3 regions of the Alkalihalobacterium sp. APHAB7 genome follow, and region 2 is predicted to be linked to each of the others. Evidence: a T-box and tRNA genes for the amino acid it is inferred to sense, from the RefSeq annotation. Region 2 holds a T-box; the other regions hold tRNA genes.
The links. A T-box is a leader RNA that pairs with one kind of tRNA and senses whether it is charged. The one in region 2 lies ahead of serS (serine--tRNA ligase), so its partner is inferred to be a tRNA-Ser.

Region 1: it has a tRNA-Ser gene. The T-box ahead of serS (serine--tRNA ligase) is inferred to sense a tRNA for this amino acid. The anticodon was not compared.
Region 3: it has a tRNA-Ser gene. The T-box ahead of serS (serine--tRNA ligase) is inferred to sense a tRNA for this amino acid. The anticodon was not compared.

What each region holds. Positions count from the first base shown of each region.
Region 1 covers NZ_JBLWFS010000007.1:201-7,264, forward strand. The annotation lists tRNA gene ACNSTQ_RS08870 (tRNA-Ala) at 1-20, shown strand, start outside; tRNA gene ACNSTQ_RS08875 (tRNA-Ser) at 31-123, shown strand; tRNA gene ACNSTQ_RS08880 (tRNA-Met) at 289-365, shown strand; tRNA gene ACNSTQ_RS08885 (tRNA-Asp) at 441-516, shown strand; tRNA gene ACNSTQ_RS08890 (tRNA-Tyr) at 523-607, shown strand; tRNA gene ACNSTQ_RS08895 (tRNA-His) at 624-699, shown strand; tRNA gene ACNSTQ_RS08900 (tRNA-Gln) at 723-797, shown strand; tRNA gene ACNSTQ_RS08905 (tRNA-Gly) at 802-876, shown strand; tRNA gene ACNSTQ_RS08910 (tRNA-Pro) at 894-970, shown strand; tRNA gene ACNSTQ_RS08915 (tRNA-Gly) at 993-1,066, shown strand; tRNA gene ACNSTQ_RS08920 (tRNA-Ile) at 1,077-1,153, shown strand; tRNA gene ACNSTQ_RS08925 (tRNA-Ser) at 1,161-1,251, shown strand; tRNA gene ACNSTQ_RS08930 (tRNA-Glu) at 1,261-1,335, shown strand; tRNA gene ACNSTQ_RS08935 (tRNA-Lys) at 1,424-1,499, shown strand; tRNA gene ACNSTQ_RS08940 (tRNA-Leu) at 1,507-1,590, shown strand; gene comGC (competence type IV pilus major pilin ComGC) at 1,878-2,177, shown strand; gene comGD (competence type IV pilus minor pilin ComGD) at 2,174-2,614, shown strand; gene ACNSTQ_RS08955 (type II secretion system protein) at 2,601-2,951, shown strand; gene comGF (competence type IV pilus minor pilin ComGF) at 2,909-3,361, shown strand; gene comGG (competence type IV pilus minor pilin ComGG) at 3,358-3,747, shown strand; gene ACNSTQ_RS08970 (shikimate kinase) at 3,723-4,253, shown strand; gene ACNSTQ_RS08975 (YqzE family protein) at 4,293-4,487, shown strand; gene ACNSTQ_RS08980 (helix-turn-helix transcriptional regulator) at 4,698-5,402, shown strand; gene ACNSTQ_RS08985 (DUF2626 domain-containing protein) at 5,785-6,030, shown strand; gene ACNSTQ_RS08990 (class I SAM-dependent methyltransferase) at 6,068-7,064, opposite strand, start outside.
Region 2 covers NZ_JBLWFS010000043.1:7,330-14,393, forward strand. The annotation lists gene ACNSTQ_RS22110 (peptide-binding protein) at 1-1,251, opposite strand, end outside; gene ACNSTQ_RS22115 (ABC transporter ATP-binding protein) at 1,361-2,389, opposite strand; gene ACNSTQ_RS22120 (ABC transporter ATP-binding protein) at 2,393-3,376, opposite strand; gene ACNSTQ_RS22125 (Lrp/AsnC family transcriptional regulator) at 3,449-3,910, opposite strand; gene serS (serine--tRNA ligase) at 4,315-5,595, opposite strand; T-box leader at 5,757-5,990, opposite strand; gene pdxT (pyridoxal 5'-phosphate synthase glutaminase subunit PdxT) at 6,002-6,595, opposite strand; gene pdxS (pyridoxal 5'-phosphate synthase lyase subunit PdxS) at 6,630-7,064, opposite strand, start outside.
Region 3 covers NZ_JBLWFS010000029.1:134-7,197, reverse strand. The annotation lists gene ACNSTQ_RS19730 (PP2C family protein-serine/threonine phosphatase) at 1-120, shown strand, start outside; gene ACNSTQ_RS19725 (STAS domain-containing protein) at 174-506, shown strand; gene rsbW (anti-sigma B factor RsbW) at 503-979, shown strand; gene sigB (RNA polymerase sigma factor SigB) at 948-1,736, shown strand; gene ACNSTQ_RS19710 (PP2C family serine/threonine-protein phosphatase) at 1,733-2,335, shown strand; gene ACNSTQ_RS19705 (Tex family protein) at 2,689-4,845, shown strand; gene cmpA (cortex morphogenetic protein CmpA) at 4,882-5,022, opposite strand; gene ACNSTQ_RS19695 (SprT family protein) at 5,132-5,599, shown strand; tRNA gene ACNSTQ_RS19690 (tRNA-Asn) at 5,724-5,799, shown strand; tRNA gene ACNSTQ_RS19685 (tRNA-Ser) at 5,802-5,892, shown strand; tRNA gene ACNSTQ_RS19680 (tRNA-Glu) at 5,901-5,975, shown strand; tRNA gene ACNSTQ_RS19675 (tRNA-Val) at 6,007-6,082, shown strand; tRNA gene ACNSTQ_RS19670 (tRNA-Asp) at 6,144-6,219, shown strand; tRNA gene ACNSTQ_RS19665 (tRNA-Leu) at 6,246-6,329, shown strand; tRNA gene ACNSTQ_RS19660 (tRNA-Leu) at 6,346-6,431, shown strand; tRNA gene ACNSTQ_RS19655 (tRNA-Arg) at 6,459-6,535, shown strand; tRNA gene ACNSTQ_RS19650 (tRNA-Pro) at 6,543-6,619, shown strand; tRNA gene ACNSTQ_RS19645 (tRNA-Gly) at 6,626-6,699, shown strand; tRNA gene ACNSTQ_RS19640 (tRNA-Ile) at 6,711-6,787, shown strand; partial or broken rRNA gene ACNSTQ_RS19635 (16S ribosomal RNA) at 6,976-7,064, shown strand, end outside.

The sequences.
Region 1 (7,064 bases), on a different contig from region 2:
GATCCCGCTAGGCTCCACCATTAATTTTGCGGAGGAATACCCAAGTCCGGCTGAAGGGATCGGTCTTGAAAACCGACAGGCGGGTTAAACCGCGCGGGGGTTCGAATCCCTCTTCCTCCGCCATATCTTTTCAATATTTCATATTGCCGCGGGGGGGAGCAACAAGCAAAGCTTCGTGAATTAGCAACAAGTTGTTCCGACGCATTTTACCTCTTTGAAATACGAGAAGAGGAAGGAACAGTCAAGACAACTACGAAGCAAAACATCATCCGTATACTTTCATATTATCGCGGGGTGGAGCAGTCTGGTAGCTCGTCGGGCTCATAACCCGAAGGTCATAGGTTCAAATCCTATCCCCGCAACCAAAAAAATTATCGCATCTACTTCAAATTACTACTAGAAAATTATATAAATAGTGCTTGAAGAGTGCAACCAAAAGTGGTCCCGTGGTGTAGCGGTTAACATGCCTGCCTGTCACGCAGGAGATCGCGGGTTCGATTCCCGTCGGGACCGCCATAAGTTGGAGGGGTAGCGAAGTGGCTAAACGCGGCGGACTGTAAATCCGCTCCCTGAGGGTTCGGCGGTTCGAATCCGTCCCCCTCCACCATTTTTAACTTTACATGGCGGTTGTGGCGAAGTGGTTAACGCACCGGATTGTGATTCCGGCATTCGTGGGTTCAATTCCCATCAGCCGCCCCATTTTTTAATAATAAAATTTTTATTGGGCTATAGCCAAGCGGTAAGGCAACGGACTTTGACTCCGTCATGCGTAGGTTCGAATCCTGCTAGCCCAGCCATATTGCGGAAGTAGTTCAGTGGTAGAACATCACCTTGCCAAGGTGAGGGTCGCGGGTTCGAGTCCCGTCTTCCGCTCCATAACGAAATGTTATTTCCGGGAAGTGGCTCAGCTTGGTAGAGCACCTGGTTTGGGACCAGGGGGTCGCAGGTTCAAATCCTGTCTTCCCGACCATCTCATATAAAGCAAATATTCTGCGGGTGTAGTTTAATGGTAAAACCTCAGCCTTCCAAGCTGATGTCGTGGGTTCGATTCCCATCACCCGCTCCATTTATTTTATGGGCCTATAGCTCAGCTGGTTAGAGCGCACGCCTGATAAGCGTGAGGTCGGTGGTTCGAGTCCACTTAGGCCCACCATAAGTAAGGAGAAGTACTCAAGTGGCTGAAGAGGTGCCCCTGCTAAGGGTATAGGTCGGGTAACCGGCGCGAGGGTTCAAATCCCTCCTTCTCCGCCATTGTCATCTGGCCCGTTGGTCAAGCGGTTAAGACACCGCCCTTTCACGGCGGTAACACGGGTTCGAATCCCGTACGGGTCACCATTTTTAGAAGTTAGTAGTTAGTGACTAGGGGAAAATTTCAAACCCAACTAACCTCTAACAACAAAATGCTAAATGAAATAAACTTCAGGAGCCATTAGCTCAGTTGGTAGAGCATCTGACTTTTAATCAGAGGGTCGAAGGTTCGAGTCCTTCATGGCTCACCATTTATTTGCGGGTGTGGCGGAATTGGCAGACGCGCTAGACTTAGGATCTAGTGTCTTTGACGTGGGGGTTCGAGTCCCTTCACCCGCACCACTACATAGGAAAATTCTTAGATCTCAAGTTTAAACTTGAGATTTTTTTGTTTTTTAAAGATATGTTAATTTTATGTAATTATAGGGACTTTTAAATCAACTTATTGTATTATCAATTTAGAAATTTATAAGGAGTGATGTCGGCTACAGAATTGAAGACCAGTCAGTACCTGCCTCTATGCTTTCCCTTTTATCAAAATTCCCCTGGATTAAGACATTTAACTTACCATCCCTTATCATTAGTTCATTTGCATGTTACTAATAACTTAGTTTAGGAGTGCGTTGTCTATGAAAAAGTGGCTTAAATTACAAAAAGGTTTTACCTTAATCGAAATGCTTATTGTTTTAATGATCATTTCTATCCTACTGCTAATCGCTGTACCGAATATGACGAAAAATACTGATGTTGCTAATAAGAAAGGGTGTGATGCAACAATTGACCTGCTTCAAGCACAGGTTGGTGCTTATACGATTGAGGTAGGAAGCCCTCCTGCAAGTATTGATGACTTAAAAGATTATGCTAGTAATATATCTTGTCCGGACAAATCTAAGCTAAAGCTCGAAAATGGTAAAGTAGTAAGAGAATGAAATTAAATGAACAACAAGGCTACACGCTAATTGAACTCCTTCTTGTACTAACAATCATTTCCGTTGTCAGTTCTATTACACTGATCTCTCTTAACTCCACTTATTCCTCATATGAAAGAAAAGTTCTGCTCTCTCAACTCGAAAACGATTTGTATTATGCCCAGCAACTTGCGATATCTAATGGTGTCCATGCTGTTTTTTACTTCAATTCTGAACGTAACTGCTATGGTATCAGACAAAATAATCAAATTGTTTATGAACAAACAATTAATGTCGATGTTTCCTTTGAACGTGGTTCTTTAGGAATCACTGATGTCAGGTTCCTTTCTAACGGAAATATAAGTAAAGCTGGAACTTTATTTATGTATGTAGGAAGCCAACGGTATATGATTGTTTTTCATATAGGGAAGGGGCGATTTTATATTGAAGAGAGATAAAGGCTTTTCATTACTAGAAGTTATTGCTTCTATTTTCATATTTTCGATCCTGTCTCTTTCAGTTTTTCCTGCTTTTATAAAAGTTTATGATGAACGAATAACAATTCGTCAAGAAAGTTTCGCTAATGAAATGATAAATGAAACTATTCAACGTTGGTTATTTGAAAATCAATTACCAAATGGAGTGTTTGAAAAAGGGGAGACCATGTATCATTGGTCAGTGCTTCAAGTGACTGAAAGAAAGCTAAAAGTGTGTCTTTCCTGGTCGAGTAAAAATGGACGTGATTATGAAAAATGCGGATATGCCAAAAAACAAATCAAAGAGGATTTACATTAATTGAAGTTATCATCGCTTTTACCATTTTATTAATCATTGCCTCTATTTTCCCTCTCGTTATCAAAAGTATTCCTATCCTCCCTACTCCAACTGAACAACCTCATAAGCTACAAGTTGAATTATTTTTCAACCAATTTAGTATGGAAATAAGAGAAGCAAGTGAAATTGAAGTCACGGGTGATACACTTAGGCTTCGTAAACCAGATGGTGCAGTTATTTCGATTGAAAAGTATGGAAAACTGATTCGAAGGAGAGTTAATTATCAAGGACACGATGTATTTTTACGTCATGTATCTTCTGTGTCTTATCAATTAGTTCCTCATGGTGTCGTAGTATCAATAGTTGATACAAATGGAAAAAAGTATAAGCGAAGGTTTTCTTTCGTATGTTGTTTGGAGGTTAATAGTTGAAGAAAAATGGGCAAAAGGGTTTTATTCTTCCTATGACTTTAATTCTCTGTTTACTTTTATCTTTAGCTCTCATGCATGTATTGGATGTGTACCTGACGGAAAAAAAGTTCTATGCGGAACAAGAAGAGATTTTTCTCCTAGAGTCCTTACTGCAGATGGCTGCGGTTGATATAGTTGATGATTTAACAACCAATCGACTTTCTGATTCAGGTGCTTTTAATTATGAAAAAGGTGCAGCCGTATATTGGATTTTAGAAGAGACCCATGATACATTAAACATACAACTTAAAGTTAGGACAGAAAAGGAAAAGCAAAGAGTCGTTCGACTTCTACTAGACAAAGAAAAAATGAGGGTGAAGGAATGGATAGAGTATACGATGGGGTAAACATTATCTTTTTAACCGGATTTATGGGGGCAGGAAAATCAACAATTGGAAAAGTATTGGCTAAAAAATTAAATTATAAACTACTAGATACAGATGAAAAGATTGAAGCCATACAACGTAAAAGTATTGCAATGATATTCCAGGAAGAAGGCGAAGGGGCCTTTCGTTCATATGAAACTGATGTGTTAGAAAAGTTACCAATTGAAAATACGGTTGTAACAACAGGGGGTGGTATCGTTGTCAACGAAGTAAACCGAAAGATTATGCGAGAAAAAGGGAGTATTTTTTATTTGCATTGTGACATAGAGGAAGTTCTAGAAAGAACAAAAGGAGATACTACAAGACCACTATTGCAAAATAAATCAAAAGAACAGGTAAGTGAGTTGTTTTTGCAAAGAATGCCTTTTTACGAAGACGCTGATTATAAAATTGATACTACCCTTTTATCTATTACTGAAATTGTAGATAAGATTCTTTTGATCATGAATGATTCTCTCTCAAAGTGACAATAATAATATTAAATGTATGTTCGGGAGTGGGATCAAATGTCTTCATTTAATGATTATGTAAAATTTGTTACTCAACAATTTGTTTCTTATGTCGATCGCCCGAAAGAAGAGCGAATCGCATTGAGAAGGCAGAGGAAAGAAGCCAGGCCACCTATACAATATCAAATGTTCGGTATGTTACCTTTAGCTTTATCAATGATATTAAAAAAAAATCGAAATCGGAAAAAATAATAGCGTTTAACGATGATGGCTCAATCCATTGTGTTTGACTCTCAACCGATATTTTATCTTGTAATCAAAATTAGCAGGTTGAGTGTAAGCAATAATTGGGTCATCTTTTTCATGTTTTTTTGACAAAAAACTACAAATTATGAAAATTGATTTGAATGTTTATTGAATTGTATTATAATGGTACAAGACATGAAGAGGGAGTGACGTAATTTGGAGCAACAAACACTTAAGATAACCAGCGTTTTATCTGATCCAACTCGGTTTTCTATATATCAATATGTTACGAAACGACACGGTGATGTTACAGTTCAGGAAATAGCGGACCAGTTTAACATTCATGCCAATGTGGCTCGTTTACATTTAACTAAATTAGAAGATGTAAATATGGTAGTTTCAGAGACAAAGAAGACAGGCAAAGGTGGTAGACCAAGTCGTTTTTACAGATTATCAGATGAAGTCATTAGCCTTCAGTTTCCATATCGAGACTATCAGCGTCTAGCTGAGATGTGTCTAGAGACATTAGCTAGCTTTGGAGACGAGGGAGTAGAAGCATTAAAGAATATTGGTTATAAGTTTGGGATGGAATCGGCGAAAACATTTATAGCTCGCGTCAATCGTAGTATTGAAGATATTAGCGATGAAGAAAAAATTAAGCTTATTGAGCAAATAGCTTCAAATCAAGGACTAAATCCTGAAATAACTTACAATCAGGAAGAAAAGCAAGTAAATTTTAGCATTTATAATTGTACTTTTAAAGAGGCGATTAGGGAACACTCAGTTCCATTATGTTCTATGCACTATTCTCTATTACTCGGTATATTTGAGTTTTTCTTTGGGAAAGTTATACTCAAAGAAGAGCAATCCATGAAAAATGAAGGATGCATTGCTTGTTCCTATACAACAATTATTCTATAAGAGGATGTTCAAAAAGTCCGGGAAAAATCTCTGTTAGTAGATGATCATCGACTAAGCCCTCCAGTCCTGTGGGAATGTCGAAGTCACCACATCCTGTGGAAGCTCGTTGGTTTGTTGCTGCGTTCCTCACGTATTAATAGCATACGCTGCGGTACTCGCAACTGCACCGCCTCGAACTTCTTGGATCTTTTTGTCCTCCGTTTTGAACACGCAATATAAAAGTAATTATAGAAAGACACGATATAGACAAGGATAAGTCATTTACAAGCAAATTAGTTGTCATATATAATTGTAGTGTGCTGTATTTTTTTATGATATGATTAGCATAGACATGTGCTATTGTTGATCAATGGATTAAGACATAGAGAAGGAGGGGACAGGAATGGATCGTATGTTTCGTGTTTTAGGCTTCTGGACAGGTATTTTTGCAATACTTTTCTTCGTTGGAAGTATGTATAACATGGCGTTATTGTTTTTTGCACAAACAGGAGCTTTCGTTGCATTAAGCTATTTAAATTTATCAGAGCGAGTGTACATTTACCTTTTTGGTGCATACTTAACTGTTTTCTTTGTAGGTTTTACGTGGTATTCGCATTTCCTACTTGTACCAGGCTTTGGAAATCACTAATATGTAACTTCAGTTTACATACTGAAGAGGCTGACACTTATGAGTCAGCCTCTTTTTCAGCTTTTAAGAAAGACAGGCTTTCGGTCACTGTAAGTGATTTTGCTTGAAAAATAACATGAAACGCTTTACTCATTCCATCCGTAATAAGAGAACGTATCGCTCGATTTTGTTTACTTATTTCTGAAAATGGATTAGGATCGTAGTTTTCTTGTAAATAGTTAAGAATTCCTGCTTGGAGTAAAAACTGATCTTGAGTTGCAACGAGCTGTGTCTCCAGCCCATGCTCTTTACCAATCTTAATAAAAGGGTCCAACTGGATATGAGTCGTTAAATCCATATCACTCGGATAGAGTAAGGGGTCGTCAATCATTTGATGCTGATAGTAGCCCCTTAAACTACCATCCCCACGTTCAGGGTGTTGCCACTCTTCGTTCCAATAGCCATAATCAATTGTGAAGATGGCCCCTTTAACTAGAGATCGACTAATTTTTTCAATCCATTGCTGCATCGCTAACGGAATTTCGATTCGTTGATTGTTATTTAGCTTTGGTCCATATGTTTCTATCCACATTTGAATTTCTTTATTTTCAAGTGGTGCCTTCACTTCCATTAATTCCTCTAAATCATTTACTGTAATAAAAACTTCGTAAATAACATTATTTTGTTTTTCTATAACATGTACGGGAAATGCGTCAATTAATTCATTCGAAAATACAATTCCTTCAAAAACGTCTATATTCATATGTTCAATAGAGGGAGAGTAGTGAACGTTGTTAAATTCTCCTAGTAACTCTTTTTGCATCGTAATGTGATAAGGACTTTCCTCAATTAAGTAATACGAGAGTGCTTCATATGATTCTGGATATTTTGCTTTCCATTCTTTTAATAAGTCATAAGAAAAGCGACCTGTTCCTCCACCAATTTCACAGATGACGAATGGTAGATTATTTTTCGTAATGACCTCGTGAAAAATAGAACAAAATACTTTGGCGAAAATAGAATGAATATTACTTGTTGTGATAAAGTCACCTTTT
Region 2 (7,064 bases):
TGCATCTCTTTCAGTGTATCCAGCTTCATCTAAAATTTCGTTAGCTTTTTCTGAATCATAATCATACTGATTAACTGCATCTGGATTAAATGCCCAAGAAGCTTCAGGGAATGGAGCATTTAAAACAGTACCAGAACCATGAAGTAATCCATCTACAAATCCTTGACGGTTAACAGCGTGTGCAATTGCTTGACGTAAGTTAACATCTTGTAACTTCTCGTTAGGAACCCATCCAGACTTGTCAGTCCAGTCACTTTGCTCACCTTGAGAGTGGTGAAGCTTGAAGCCCATGTATTGATAACCGAAGTCTTGGTCTTGAACTAGAGTTACGTTTGGCATTGCTTCTACATCAGAAGCATCAGCTGCTGGTACTCCACCAGGAAGACCTACCATGTGAAGCTCTTCGTTTTGAAGTTGACCAAGCATTACGTCTTGGTTAACTACTTTCCAAACTACACGATCAAGGTATGGCTTACCTTGCCAGTAATCTTCGTTACGCTCTAAAACATATTGTTGTCCTTCTAAAATATCAGTTAATTGGAAAGGACCTGTACCCACTACATCACCAGCATTACGAGAAGCTGCATGCTCAGGCATGTCTTTTACAGCTACATCTTCAAATACATGCTTAGGAATAATTGGGAAACTAGTATATTGGTTTGCAGTAATACTAGGCTCTTTGAATGTAAATTTAACAGTGAACTCATCTACTGCTTCAACACCTGCTAAAGTATCAGCTTCACCAGCTAAATACTCTTCATAGCCAACTAATTGGTTTACGTAGTCAACACGTACTCCACCAGCAGCTGTATAATCAGGGTCAGCGATTGCAGTATATGTGAATACTACGTCATCTGCAGTAAAGTCTTCACCATCATGCCATTTAACATCTTCATTTAAGAAGTAAGTTAATTCAGTATACTCATCATTAAATTCCCACTCTTTAGCAAGTGATGGAATCCATTGTAACTCCTCATCTAGAGAAATTAGAGCTTCATGTGTAAGGTCTAAGATGTTTGCCTCATAAGAGTCAGAATAGAAAATTGGGTTAAATTGACCAGCTGGAGCTGAGAACATAGCAGCATTTAATGTACCGCCTTCTTGTGGCTCACCTGCAGCTTGCTCTTCACCTTGCTCAGTATCTTCTGTTGGATCAGTTGTTGGTGCTTCTTCTCCGCCGCCACCACAAGCAGCGAGGATCGTACCTAGTGATAATGCACCAGCTAACATTAATGCTAAACTTTTCTTCATTTTGTTTTCCCCCCTGAAAATGTCTTTAATACATAAAATAACTATTTAAAGCTATGTTTCAAACGTTTCTCCTTTGAACAATCACCTCCCCAAAAGGTAAAAGCATGTATTAAACTTCTTTTGGTTCAATCTTTGGTTCTGGCTCTGTATACAAGTGACATGCGACGTAATGGCCGCCTCCCATGTCAGTTAAATCAGGACGTTCAGCTTTACAACGATCATGTGCTTGAGGACATCTCGTGTGGAACGCACAACCTGTTGGTGGATTTGACGGACTCGGCAAGTCACCAGAAAGCTTGATTTTATCTCTCTTCACATGGACATTTGTTGATGGTACTGCAGATAATAACGCCTGTGTATATGGATGTAGTGGCTTGTCATACAATGAATGTTTAGGTGCAATTTCAGCAATTCTACCTAAATACATAACCGCAACACGATCACTGATGTGTTTAACAACACTTAAGTCATGTGCAATAAATAGGTAAGTAAGACCAAACTCATCTTGTAAATCATCCATAATATTTAATACTTGTGATTGAACGGATACATCAAGTGCAGATACAGGTTCATCACCAATAATAAATTTTGGTTTGGTTGATAAAGATCTAGCAATCCCAATACGTTGACGTTGTCCACCTGAAAATTCATGCGGATACTTCATACGAGCTTCAGCAGGTAACCCTACTTTACCTAATAGTTCTACAACCATGTCTTTACGTTCTTTTGCTGACATCGTGTTCTGAACAATCATTGGCTCTTCGATTAACTCGCCTACACTCATACGAGGATTCAGTGATGCATACGGATCTTGGAACACCATCTGCATGTCTTTACGTAATGGTCGTAGTTTTCTTTGACTAATAGTAGAAATATCTTGACCTTCAAATTTAATCGTGCCTGAAGTTGGATCTAGTAAACGAAGTAAAACACGTCCCATTGTGGATTTACCCGATCCTGACTCTCCAACTATACCTAATGTTTCACCTTTATATATATCAAAACTAATATCATCTACAGCTTTTACATTTCCAACTTGACGTCCAAGAATGCCACCTTTGACTGGAAAGTATTTTTTTAAATTTCTTACCTCTACTAATTTCTCTCGATCTTGTTGTAAATTCTCTTTGTTAGACATTATTTACTCCTTTCCGTCATAAAGAACACAACGCACTTTATGTCCTGGCCCTGCTTCATAAAGTTCTGGTACGTCGTTTGTACACTTCTCCATAGCATGTTTACAACGTGGAGCAAATCGACAACCTTGTGGGAAATTATGGGCTGGTGGAACCATCCCAGGAATAGCTTCTAGACGTTCTTTATCATCATCAATTTGCGGCATACTAGCCAGTAGACCTACTGTATACGGATGCTTTGGATCTGTAAATAATTCTTTTACATCAGCACTTTCTACAATTTGTCCACCGTACATAACCATTACACGATCAGCCGTTTCTGCTACAACTCCTAAATCATGCGTAATCATTAAAATTGATGAACCAAACTCTTCTTTCATATCTATCATTAAGTCTAAGATTTGTGCTTGAATGGTAACATCAAGAGCAGTAGTAGGCTCGTCAGCAATTAAAAGCTTCGGATTACAGGAAAGTGCCATTGCAATCATAGCACGTTGTCTCATACCACCAGAAAGTTGGTGAGGATATTCACTAATAATTTCCTCTGCACGCGGGAAACCTACTAATTTTAGTAGCTCAAGCGCTTTAGCATATGCTTCTTTTTTCTTCATTTTCTTATGCTTCATTAACGGTTCTGCAATTTGATTACCAATTGTGAATACCGGGTTTAATGATGTCATCGGCTCTTGGAAAATCATCCCAATATCATTACCGCGGACATTTGTCATTTCTTTTTCTGATAACTTCAGCAAGTCTTTTCCTTCTAACTTGATAGACCCTGCTACAATTTTCCCTGGCGGTGATTGAATAAGTTGCATAATCGATAGAGATGTAATACTTTTTCCACTACCTGATTCTCCTACAAGAGCAAGTGTTTCACCTTTGCGAATTTCAAAATCTACTCCATCGACAGCTTTTGCTACCTTACCTTCGTCCATAAAGAATTGCGTTTTTAATCCTTTTACTTCTAAGAGAACATTTTTATCCATTCTTGCACCTCAATCTACTCTGCAATTTTTCTTGCTGCGATTTATTTTTTGTGATAGTTACTTCTAAATAATCTAAGCATTTTTTTCTTGTACGTAAGAAAATGAGTCTTTATATTGCTTTAACTCTATATTAACGTCAGCACTTATTATACCGTCCATTTTAGCCAACTCTTTATTTACAAAATGAACTAAATCTTCGTTATTTTTAAAGTAAGCTTGTATGATTAAATCGTGTCTTCCTGAGAAGGCACCGACAAAGCGTACTTCTGAATATTGATTTAGTTGATCTGCAATCTTTTCCTGACTTCCCAACTTGGTTGAAATGCCAATAATCGCTTGAACGTTTAAACCTACTTTATTTGGGTTAGTATGAATTACAAACTCAAACACATTTTCTTTTAGCATGCGGTTAATTCTTGTTCGAATTGTGCCTTCACTTACGTCCAACAATTTAGCAATCTCAGTATAAGATCTTTTGCCATTTTCCTGTAAATATCCTAATATAGCAAAATCCATAGTATCTAATTTACTCATGCTACCACATCACTTTACGATTTCAAATAAGTCCACTTAAAAATCTTTACGAAAATCTACACTATTAAATTAATATTTCTGTAAATTTCGTAAAAACTTTTAATTCAATATGCTCATTATAAGTAATATCGTATACAATTGCAATATTCGTTTTTTCATTTTTAAAGATTTTTATAGTAAAAAATCTAACAAACTAGTAATAGCAAGCGATTGAAAGCCCTTACAAAAACTAATTTTTGAAAAAAGTTCTATTTCGAAATTAGAAAAAACACTCGTTTTTTTTTACGAATATGCAAAACTTGTAATTCGTATTCCTATTTATGGTGCTTTTCTAATAAAACTTACTTAAAAATTTTGTAAAGAAAAAAGGCCAAGCTTTACTATAGCTTGACCTAAAATTTACTTTATTTTGCTTTTATTACTGTTTTGTTCCTCATATAAGGACGAAGCACTTCTGGAATGATAACACTGCCATCTTCTTGTTGGTAGTTTTCCAAGATCGCTGCAACTGTTCGACCTAATGCTAATCCAGACCCATTTAATGTATGAACAAACTCAGTTTTCCCTTTTGCGTCTCTTTTAAAGCGGATATTTGCTCGTCTAGCTTGGAAGTCCTCGAAATTACTGCAAGAAGAAATCTCTCGGTACGTCCCGTAGCTTGGTATCCAAACTTCTAAATCATACTTTTTGGCAGCTGTAAACCCAAGGTCAGCCGTACACATGCTCATCACACGATATGGAAGTTTTAATAGTTGTAAAACTTTTTCAGCATGTCCTGTTAGCTTTTCTAATTCATCATAAGAGTCATCCGGTTTCACAAACCGTACAAGTTCTACTTTATTAAACTGGTGCTGACGAATCAGTCCTCGTGTATCTCGACCTGCAGAACCAGCTTCTGAACGGAAGCATGCACTAAATGCAGTGTAGGCAATTGGTAACTGGTCAACAGAAAGAATTTCATCTCGATGTAAATTGGTAACAGGAACTTCAGCTGTTGGAATTAAGAAATAATCTTCTTCACGAATTTTAAAGGCATCTTCTTCAAACTTTGGCAATTGTCCTGTTCCAATCATGCTTGAACGATTTACCATATATGGTGGTAAAATCTCTTCGTACCCATGTTCATCGTCATGTAAATCCATCATGAAGTTTAACAAAGCACGTTCTAATCTTGCTCCAAGTCCTTTATAAAATACAAAACGACTTCCAGTCACCTTTGCTGCTCGTTCAAAGTCTAATATATCTAAATCTGTTGCTAGGTCCCAATGAGGCTTTGGCTCAAATGAAAAGTTTGGTTTCTCTCCCCATTGTCTCGCTTCTACATTATCATCTTCACTATTACCAACAGGTACTGACTCATGAGGGACATTAGGAATGGTTAATAATAAATAATCTAGTTGTTCCTCAATTGTACGTAATTGTTCATCAAGTGTCTTCACCTGATCAGATACATTACGCATTTCTAAAATAAGATGTTCCGCATCCTTTTTCTCACGTTTTAATAGAGCAACTTGTTGTGATACGGCATTTCTCTTACTTTTCAACTCCTCAACTTCTACGATAATAGCTCTTCTTTTTTCATCCAGTTCTTGAAATTGATCAATACCTGATAATTCCTCACCGCGCATTTCTAATTTTTTCTTAATACCATCAAAGTCTTTTCGTAATAACTTAATATCCAGCATCATTTAACCTCCCACGACATTTCTATTCTAATTCCATTATTCACTATTTCCTTATTTTTTGAAAGTATATACCTATGGGTAAGAAACTCAAGAGACATTTAAAATTTTTTTCTCTCTTCATAAAACTTATTAGAGAACGCAAAAAGCCCCCGTCCCTAAATATAAGGGACGAGAGCACCCGCGTTGCCACCCTTTTTGCAACCATGACTACATTACACCATAAATCATGAATGCCTCTTAAACAGTTAACGGCTGTTACCGGAAATGCTTCAGGAGTTTCCTTTGACATTTCACTCAGGGGGCAGAATTCACAACCACATTTGATCGGTTCGCACCAACCACCGACTCTCTGATGACAAAATATGATTACTACTAGATCCCTTCGACGCTTTAAATAAATATATGGTTAAGCTTGTACTTTTGAACTTAGTCTTTCACGTACGATGTCTACGAAGTATTGGTGAAAACGATGATCATCTGTTAATTCAGGATGGAACGAACAGGCTAAATAATGCCCTTGTCTTGCAACAACAATTTCTTCATTAAACTTTGAAAGGATTTCTACATTTTCGTCAACATCCACGATGAGCGGTGCACGAATAAAAACGGCACGGACATCATCACCAATCCCTGTAACGATTAAATCTGTTTCAAAGCTTTCCCGTTGTCTTCCAAATGCATTTCTTTGCACCGTCATATCCATAAATCCTAAATGTCCTTCAGGTTGTCCAACAATATGTTTAGACATTAGTATAAGACCCGCACATGTTCCGAAGACTGGTTTTCCTTTTTCTCCAAATTCCTTTAAAGCTTCAAAAAAACCATATTCGTCAATTAACCTGCGCATCGTCGTACTTTCTCCACCTGGAAAAACAAGACCATCAATATCTTCTAATTGCTCAACCTTTTTAATAATGACAGTTTCTACATCAGGAGCAGCTAAACATTTCACATGTTCTCGTACCGCACCTTGAAGAGCAAGCACTCCAATTTTAATCATAGTAAAGTTTCCTTTCTACAAGTAACAGTTGGAATTACCAGCCGCGCTCTTGCATACGCTCTGAAGGATTTAAAGATGAAATTTCAATCCCTTTCATAGCTGATCCTAAATCTTTAGAAAGTTCAGCAATTAACGCATAATCTTGGAAGTGTGTTGTTGCTCTAACGATTGCACGAGCAAACTTTTCAGGATTATCTGACTTGAAGATCCCTGAACCAACGAAAACTCCGTCTGCGCCTAACTGCATCATTAATGCAGCATCTGCAGGAGTTGCAATTCCACCTGCTGCAAAGTTAACGACAGGTAATTTACCTTCTTTTTGAATCTGAACTAAAACTTCATAAGGCGCGCCCGTATTTTTAGCTTCTGTCATTAACTCGTCTGTTGACATAGAAATAATCTTGCGGATTTGTGACTGTATCATACGCATGTGACGAACAGCTTCTACAATGTTCCCTGTTCCTGGCTC
Region 3 (7,064 bases), on a different contig from region 2:
CGTTATATTCATTTGCCATCACAAGAGATTGTCGAGAAAATCTACGATGATTTAGCTCAGTTACAAGATTTCTCACTGAATGATGATTTTACGATGATGGTGATACGAAGAAAGGTTTAAAAAATCTAATGAGTGGTAAATAAATGGAGAAGGATTTTCTCAGGAGGGGTATTATGAATTTAGAAATACGTCAAGAAACTAAGGGAAACTTGCACTTATTACACTTATCAGGAGAGGTTGATGCTTTTACAGCACCGAAATTAAGAGAGGTATTGCTACCGCTAACTGAGCAAAGTGGTATGAAAGTTATTGTGGACTTATCTGATGTAGAGTATATCGATAGTACAGGGCTTGGAATTTTTATTGGTGCATTAAAATCCACGCATAATTATAACAGCCACATCCAACTTCAAGGTTTATCTAGCCGTTTGCAAAGACTATTTAAAATTACAGGTTTGGATGAAGTGATAGATATTGAAGATCAAGAAAAGGAGGGAATGCAATGACCCGTCAAAGTGATCGCATCGAGATGAAAGTTCCTGCAAAACCAGAGTATGTAGGAGTCATCCGTTTGACTGTTTCTGGAATTGCAAATCGAATTGGTTACACCTACGATGATATTGAAGATATAAAAATTGCTGTTGCAGAAGCATGTACGAACGTTGTAGAGCACGCTTATGAAGGGGATGGGTGTATATCAGTGACCTTTCATGTATATAGTGATCGATTAGAAGTAGTTGTGGCAGATAGTGGAGAAAGTTTTGATATAGAAGGCATAAGAGATAAGTTAGGACCGATTGATGCAAGCCAGCCTATCAATGAGTTAAAAGAAGGAGGGCTGGGTCTCTTTCTCATTAACACTTTAATGGATAAGGTGGAGATGAGTGAAAAAGATGGTGTTATTTTAATGATGACGAAGTACTTAGGAAGAGATGGGGTGGAACGATATGTCGACGAAACCTCAGCAACGACCCAATAGTAAAGATGATGTAATTTCATGGATTAAGCAGTATCAAGAAGGTGAATCGAAAGAGGCGCAGACAAAACTAGTTGACCATTATAAGCCGCTAGTTCAAACCTTGTCTCGAAAGTTTGCGAAGGGTCCAGAACATGCAGAAGACCTCTATCAGGTCGGTATGTTAGGTCTGCTTGGGGCAATTAGACGATTTGATCCTAGTGTCGGAAAGAGTTTTGAATCCTTTGCTGTTCCTACTGTCATTGGTGAAATAAAAAGGTATATTCGCGATAAAACGTGGAGTGTTCATGTTCCCAGGAGAATTAAAGAATTAGGTCCTAAAATTAAAAAGGCTGTTGATCAATTAACAAATGAATTACAACGTTCTCCAAAAGTTGAGGAAATCGCTGAACTCATTAATGTTTCTGTGGAAGAGGTTTTAGAAGCAATGGAAATGGGCAGAAGTTATCAGGCGCTATCTGTTGACCGGCCGATTGAAGCTGATCAAGAAGGTGGAGAAGCCACGCTATTAGATCTCGTTGGTCGCCCGGAAAAAGGGTACGAGCAAACCGATCAACAAATTCTTTTAGAAAAAGCGTTTCTTGTTTTAAGTGAACGTGAGAGGCAGATCTTACAGCTCACCTATTATGAAAACCTAAGTCAAAAAGAGACTGGAGAGCAATTAGGGATTTCTCAAATGCATGTATCTAGACTACAACGGCGGGCGCTGCAAAAGCTTCGTGAAACGATTGATGTTAAACCGACTGAGTGCTTAAAATGATCGAATTTGAAAAAAAACAACATGTGAGTATTTCAGCTTATCAGAGACCGAAAAATGGAAATGTACTTTGCGGGGATTCCTATGTCGTTGTAGAAAAAGAAAATTATGTAGTCTGTGCTGTTTCTGACGGATTAGGCAGCGGTGAACAAGCCTATGCTTCATCTGTTACTGTAATGAATGTCATTAGACAGAACCATCATGAAGATGTAAAGAAAATAGTTGAGCTATGTAATAAAAGTCTAGTCTCAAAGCGAGGAGTTGTATTAACTGTTGTCAAGTTTGATCGGAAAGATAGGAAGGTCCACTATAGTAACATTGGGAATGTTGGCTTTTTGTTTTATTCTTCCAAAGGACAAATGATCAGACCGATGCCTTATCGCGGCTTTTTATCGGGACGAAAAATCAACGTTAAAACTGAGAGTTTTCCTTACGACCCTGGTAGTGTATTTGTTATTTTTTCAGATGGAGTTAAGTTGAGTGGTTTAAAGCGTGAGAACTTAACAGATATGCGTTCGCAGGAAGAGGCGGATCGGTTTATTGAAAAACATGTGAGTGCAGTTGATGATGACCTGACGCTTCTCGTTGGACAATTACATTAATGGCTTTAGGAGTCTGACTACATTCATATGGTCAGGCTCCTTTTTGAACTGTTAGAACGTTTGACTATTTTACAAGGGACTATGATAAGGAGGGAAGGTGGGCTTTGGTGGTCTTTGTTTTAGGCTCTTCTTGAACAGCGTGAAGGAAAAGGTCCAAAAGCAACAAAGTATACGAAATCAGCTTTGTTTTAAAACAGGTTATTCAATAAGAGGATTGGGGAGTGGTTTGTCGAAGGTTATTATGGAGAGTCGACTTTTAAGCATAATTTAATATAATAGAAGAAATGCTAACATGGCAAGTTGTGTATAGAGGAGAGATGAACTTGAGTAATCCGGAACAACGTCAACAAATGATGATGAAAATAGGTAAAGAATTAAATTTACCAACTAAAACTGTTCAGCAAGTAATCCAATTAATAGAAGAAGGGAATACCGTTCCTTTCATTGCGCGATACCGAAAAGAACTTACAGGCGGAATTGATGAGGTTCAAATACGATCGATCACTGAAACATGGCAGTATGCAGTGAACTTAAGTGAAAGAAAAGGCGAGGTCATTCGTCTTATTGATGAGCAAGGAAAACTAACAGATGAATTAAAGACAGCGATCGAAAAAGCAGAAAAGCTCCAAGAAGTAGAAGATTTGTATCGGCCATATAAACAAAAGCGCCGTACAAAAGCAACGGTAGCGAAAGAGAAAGGTCTTGAACCGTTAGCGGGTTGGTTATTCTCCTTGCCAAAATCGGCGGCTGTTGAGGTAGAAGCCCAAAAGTATATTTCCGAAGAACATGAAGTACTTTCAATTGAAGACGCACTTCAAGGGGCTAAAGATATTATCGCTGAGTGGGTTTCTGATGATGCTGACGTACGTAAGCACATTAGAGAGTTAGCTTTTAGAGAAGGTATTATCTCTACGAAAGTAAAAGATGCTGAAAAAGATGAAAAAGGCATTTATGAGATGTACTATGAGTATGAGGAGCCCCTGAGGCGAGTCGTACCACACCGTATTCTCGCTATAAATCGTGGGGAAAAAGAAGAAATTTTACGTGTTGGAGTTACATTCCCTGTGCCAAAAATTGAAACGTATATGCATAGAAACTACATAAAAAACAATAATTCAAGTGCTGTGCCTTATGTAACTGAGGCAATTGAAGACGGGTATAAGCGGTTAATTGAACCTTCAATAGAGCGCGAGATACGTAATGAACTAACAACTAAAGCGGAAGAACAGGCGATACATATTTTTTCAGAGAACTTAAAAAATCTATTACTTCAAGCACCCATTAAAGATCACACGGTACTAGGTGTCGATCCAGCTTACCGAACGGGTTGTAAGTTAGGTGTAGTAGATGATACAGGTAAAGTTCTAGATATTACAGTGATTTACCCAACTCCGCCTCATAATAAGGTAGAAGAAGCTAAGAAAGTCGTGAATCGTTTAATTGAGCAGCACAATATTGATGTTATTGCGATTGGAAACGGAACAGCATCAAGAGAAACGGAACAATTTATTGCGGATATAATCAAAGAAAACAAATTACCGATTTCTTATTTAATCGTTAATGAGGCTGGAGCGAGTGTGTATTCGGCTTCTGAGCTTGGGCGCGAAGAGTTCCCGGATTTACAAGTCGAAGAACGGAGTGCAGTATCAATTGCACGGCGGTTACAAGATCCGTTAGCTGAGCTAGTTAAAATAGACCCTAAATCTGTAGGTGTTGGTCAATATCAGCATGACGTTTCTCAGAAAAGGTTGGCGGAATCCTTAGGGTTTGTTGTGGAGACGGCAGTAAACCGTGTAGGTGTCAATGTAAATACAGCATCATCCTCATTGCTTCAATATGTAGCAGGTTTATCAAAGGTGGTTGCTAATAATGTGGTCAAGAAGCGAAATGAAGAAGGGAAATTTACTTCTCGTCAACAATTAAAGAAAGTACCTAGACTTGGTGATAAAACGTATGAACAGTGTATCGGGTTCTTAAGAATTCCAGAAGGGAAGAACCCATTAGATAATACAGCAATTCACCCGGAGTCATATACGGAAACAAAAAGGTTACTTGAAGCGGTTGGAGCCAGTATGGAAGAGCTAGGTACAGACGCCTTAAAAGAAAAACTTCAACAAATTTCATTATCGGAAATGGCGCATACGTTAGAAATTGGGGAACCGACCTTAAAAGATATCATTGATGCACTTATTCGTCCGGGACGTGACCCGCGTGATGATTTAGCCAAGCCATTATTGAAAAAAGGTGTATTAGCACTTGAAGATTTGCAAAAAGGAATGGAATTACAGGGGACAGTAAGAAACGTAGTTGATTTCGGTGCATTTATAGACGTGGGTGTAAAACAAGATGGCCTTGTCCATATTTCTAAATTAAGTAATCGATTTGTAAAGCATCCACTAGAAGTTGTAGCAGTTGGAGAGGTTGTTACCGTCTGGGTTGATGATGTTGACTTTAAAAAGCAAAGAGTTGCTTTGACGATGCTTGAACCTGAAAAGCAAATAAATGAATAAAAGAACAGAGGCTGACTTTGTCAGCCTCTCTCTTAATTAATTGCTTTTTTCAATTGCAGTATTTCTTTTGTAATTTGTCCTTTGATAATAGAACCAACACTGGTTGAGTAATTTAATTTGGTATCGATTTTTTTGAAAGAAAGCGACTTTTAGTTGCTTTCTTAGCCAGTAGGGCATAAGCTAGCAGCTCCTTAATCATTTATGTTACTATGATTAGTATATGTATAACAGTTTGTCAAAGTTGATAGAAATTTGAAAGTAATTTATTTAAAGGAGAAAAAAGATCGTGAAGCAAGAAGAGTTGCAATCCATCGTTGAGGAAGTATCCTTAGCGTATTTTAAGCGTCCCTTTGTCCATCAAGCACGATTTAATCATCGCCTGAGAACAACAGGCGGACGATACTTGCTGCATACCCATGACATTGAAATCAATCCTAAACAGTATGAAGCCTTTGGCCAAGAAGAGCTCATCTCCATTATTAAACATGAATTATGTCATTATCACCTTCACATACAAAAGAAAGGCTATCAACATAAAGATAAAGACTTTAAAGATTTATTAAAGCAAGTAGGTGGAGCTAGATACTGTAAAGCACTCTCTAATGAAAAAACTTACTCTAAGAAACGGTATATTATTCAATGTACAAGTTGTTTTTTAAAGTACACTAGAAAAAGAAAGTTTGACCTTTCGCGATATGCTTGTGGTAAGTGTGGCGGGAAATTAAGGATGATAAAAATGGATGTTGACCACTAAATTATTCTGTGATATATTATAGAGGTCGCTGCAAGACAGCTTGTCTAAGTAGTTGCGATAATTTTCTAGATGAACTTGACATCATGAATGAAATCATGTAAAATAGTTCAAGTCCAATAATCATTCCACAGTAGCTCAGTTGGTAGAGCAATCGGCTGTTAACCGATCGGTCGCAGGTTCGAGTCCTGCCTGTGGAGCCAGTGGAGAAGTACTCAAGTGGCTGAAGAGGTGCCCCTGCTAAGGGTATAGGTCGGGTAACCGGCGCGAGGGTTCAAATCCCTCCTTCTCCGCCAGTCATATTGGCCCGTTGGTCAAGCGGTTAAGACACCGCCCTTTCACGGCGGTAACACGGGTTCGAATCCCGTACGGGTCACCAATATTATATTAGAAGTTTAGAAGTTCTGCATGGAGGATTAGCTCAGCTGGGAGAGCACCTGCCTTACAAGCAGGGGGTCGGCGGTTCGAGCCCGTCATCCTCCACCATATTTAATTAGCTGTAACAATTTTGTGTTGTTGAGCATTTAATAAATTTGTAGCGGTTTGTGGTCCCGTGGTGTAGCGGTTAACATGCCTGCCTGTCACGCAGGAGATCGCGGGTTCGATTCCCGTCGGGACCGCCATTTTTTAATTTTAAAAGATAAACTAAGCGGGTGTGGCGGAATTGGCAGACGCGCTAGACTTAGGATCTAGTGTCTTTGACGTGGGGGTTCGAGTCCCTTCACCCGCACCAATGTGCGAATTATAAAGCGGTCGTGGCGGAATGGCAGACGCGCTAGCTTGAGGGGCTAGTGGGGGCAACCCCGTGGAGGTTCGAGTCCTCTCGGCCGCACCAACATATATAACATATATTAAAATAGAAGCGCCCTTAGCTCAGCTGGATAGAGTGTTTGACTACGAATCAAAAGGTCGGGAGTTCGAATCTCTCAGGGCGCGCCATGATATACGGGAAGTGGCTCAGCTTGGTAGAGCACCTGGTTTGGGACCAGGGGGTCGCAGGTTCAAATCCTGTCTTCCCGACCATCATATGCGGGTGTAGTTTAATGGTAAAACCTCAGCCTTCCAAGCTGATGTCGTGGGTTCGATTCCCATCACCCGCTCCATTTTATTTTTTGGGCCTATAGCTCAGCTGGTTAGAGCGCACGCCTGATAAGCGTGAGGTCGGTGGTTCGAGTCCACTTAGGCCCACCAGAAAAAAGTTTTTAAAAAGTGTTGACTTCATTTGAATATTATTATAATATAAGGGAGTCGCTTTTAAGACATCAATAAAAGTTCTTTGAAAACTGAACAAAAAGCCAAGCGAAATAAATGAGATACATGATGTCTCGTCAATGTTTTAAAAAACGTCACGTTTGTGACAATGAGCTATATCAAACACTTTTATGGAGAGTTTGATCCTGGCTCAGGACGAACGCTGGCGGCGTGCCTAATACATGCAAGTCGAGCGGACATCATAAGAGCTTGCTCT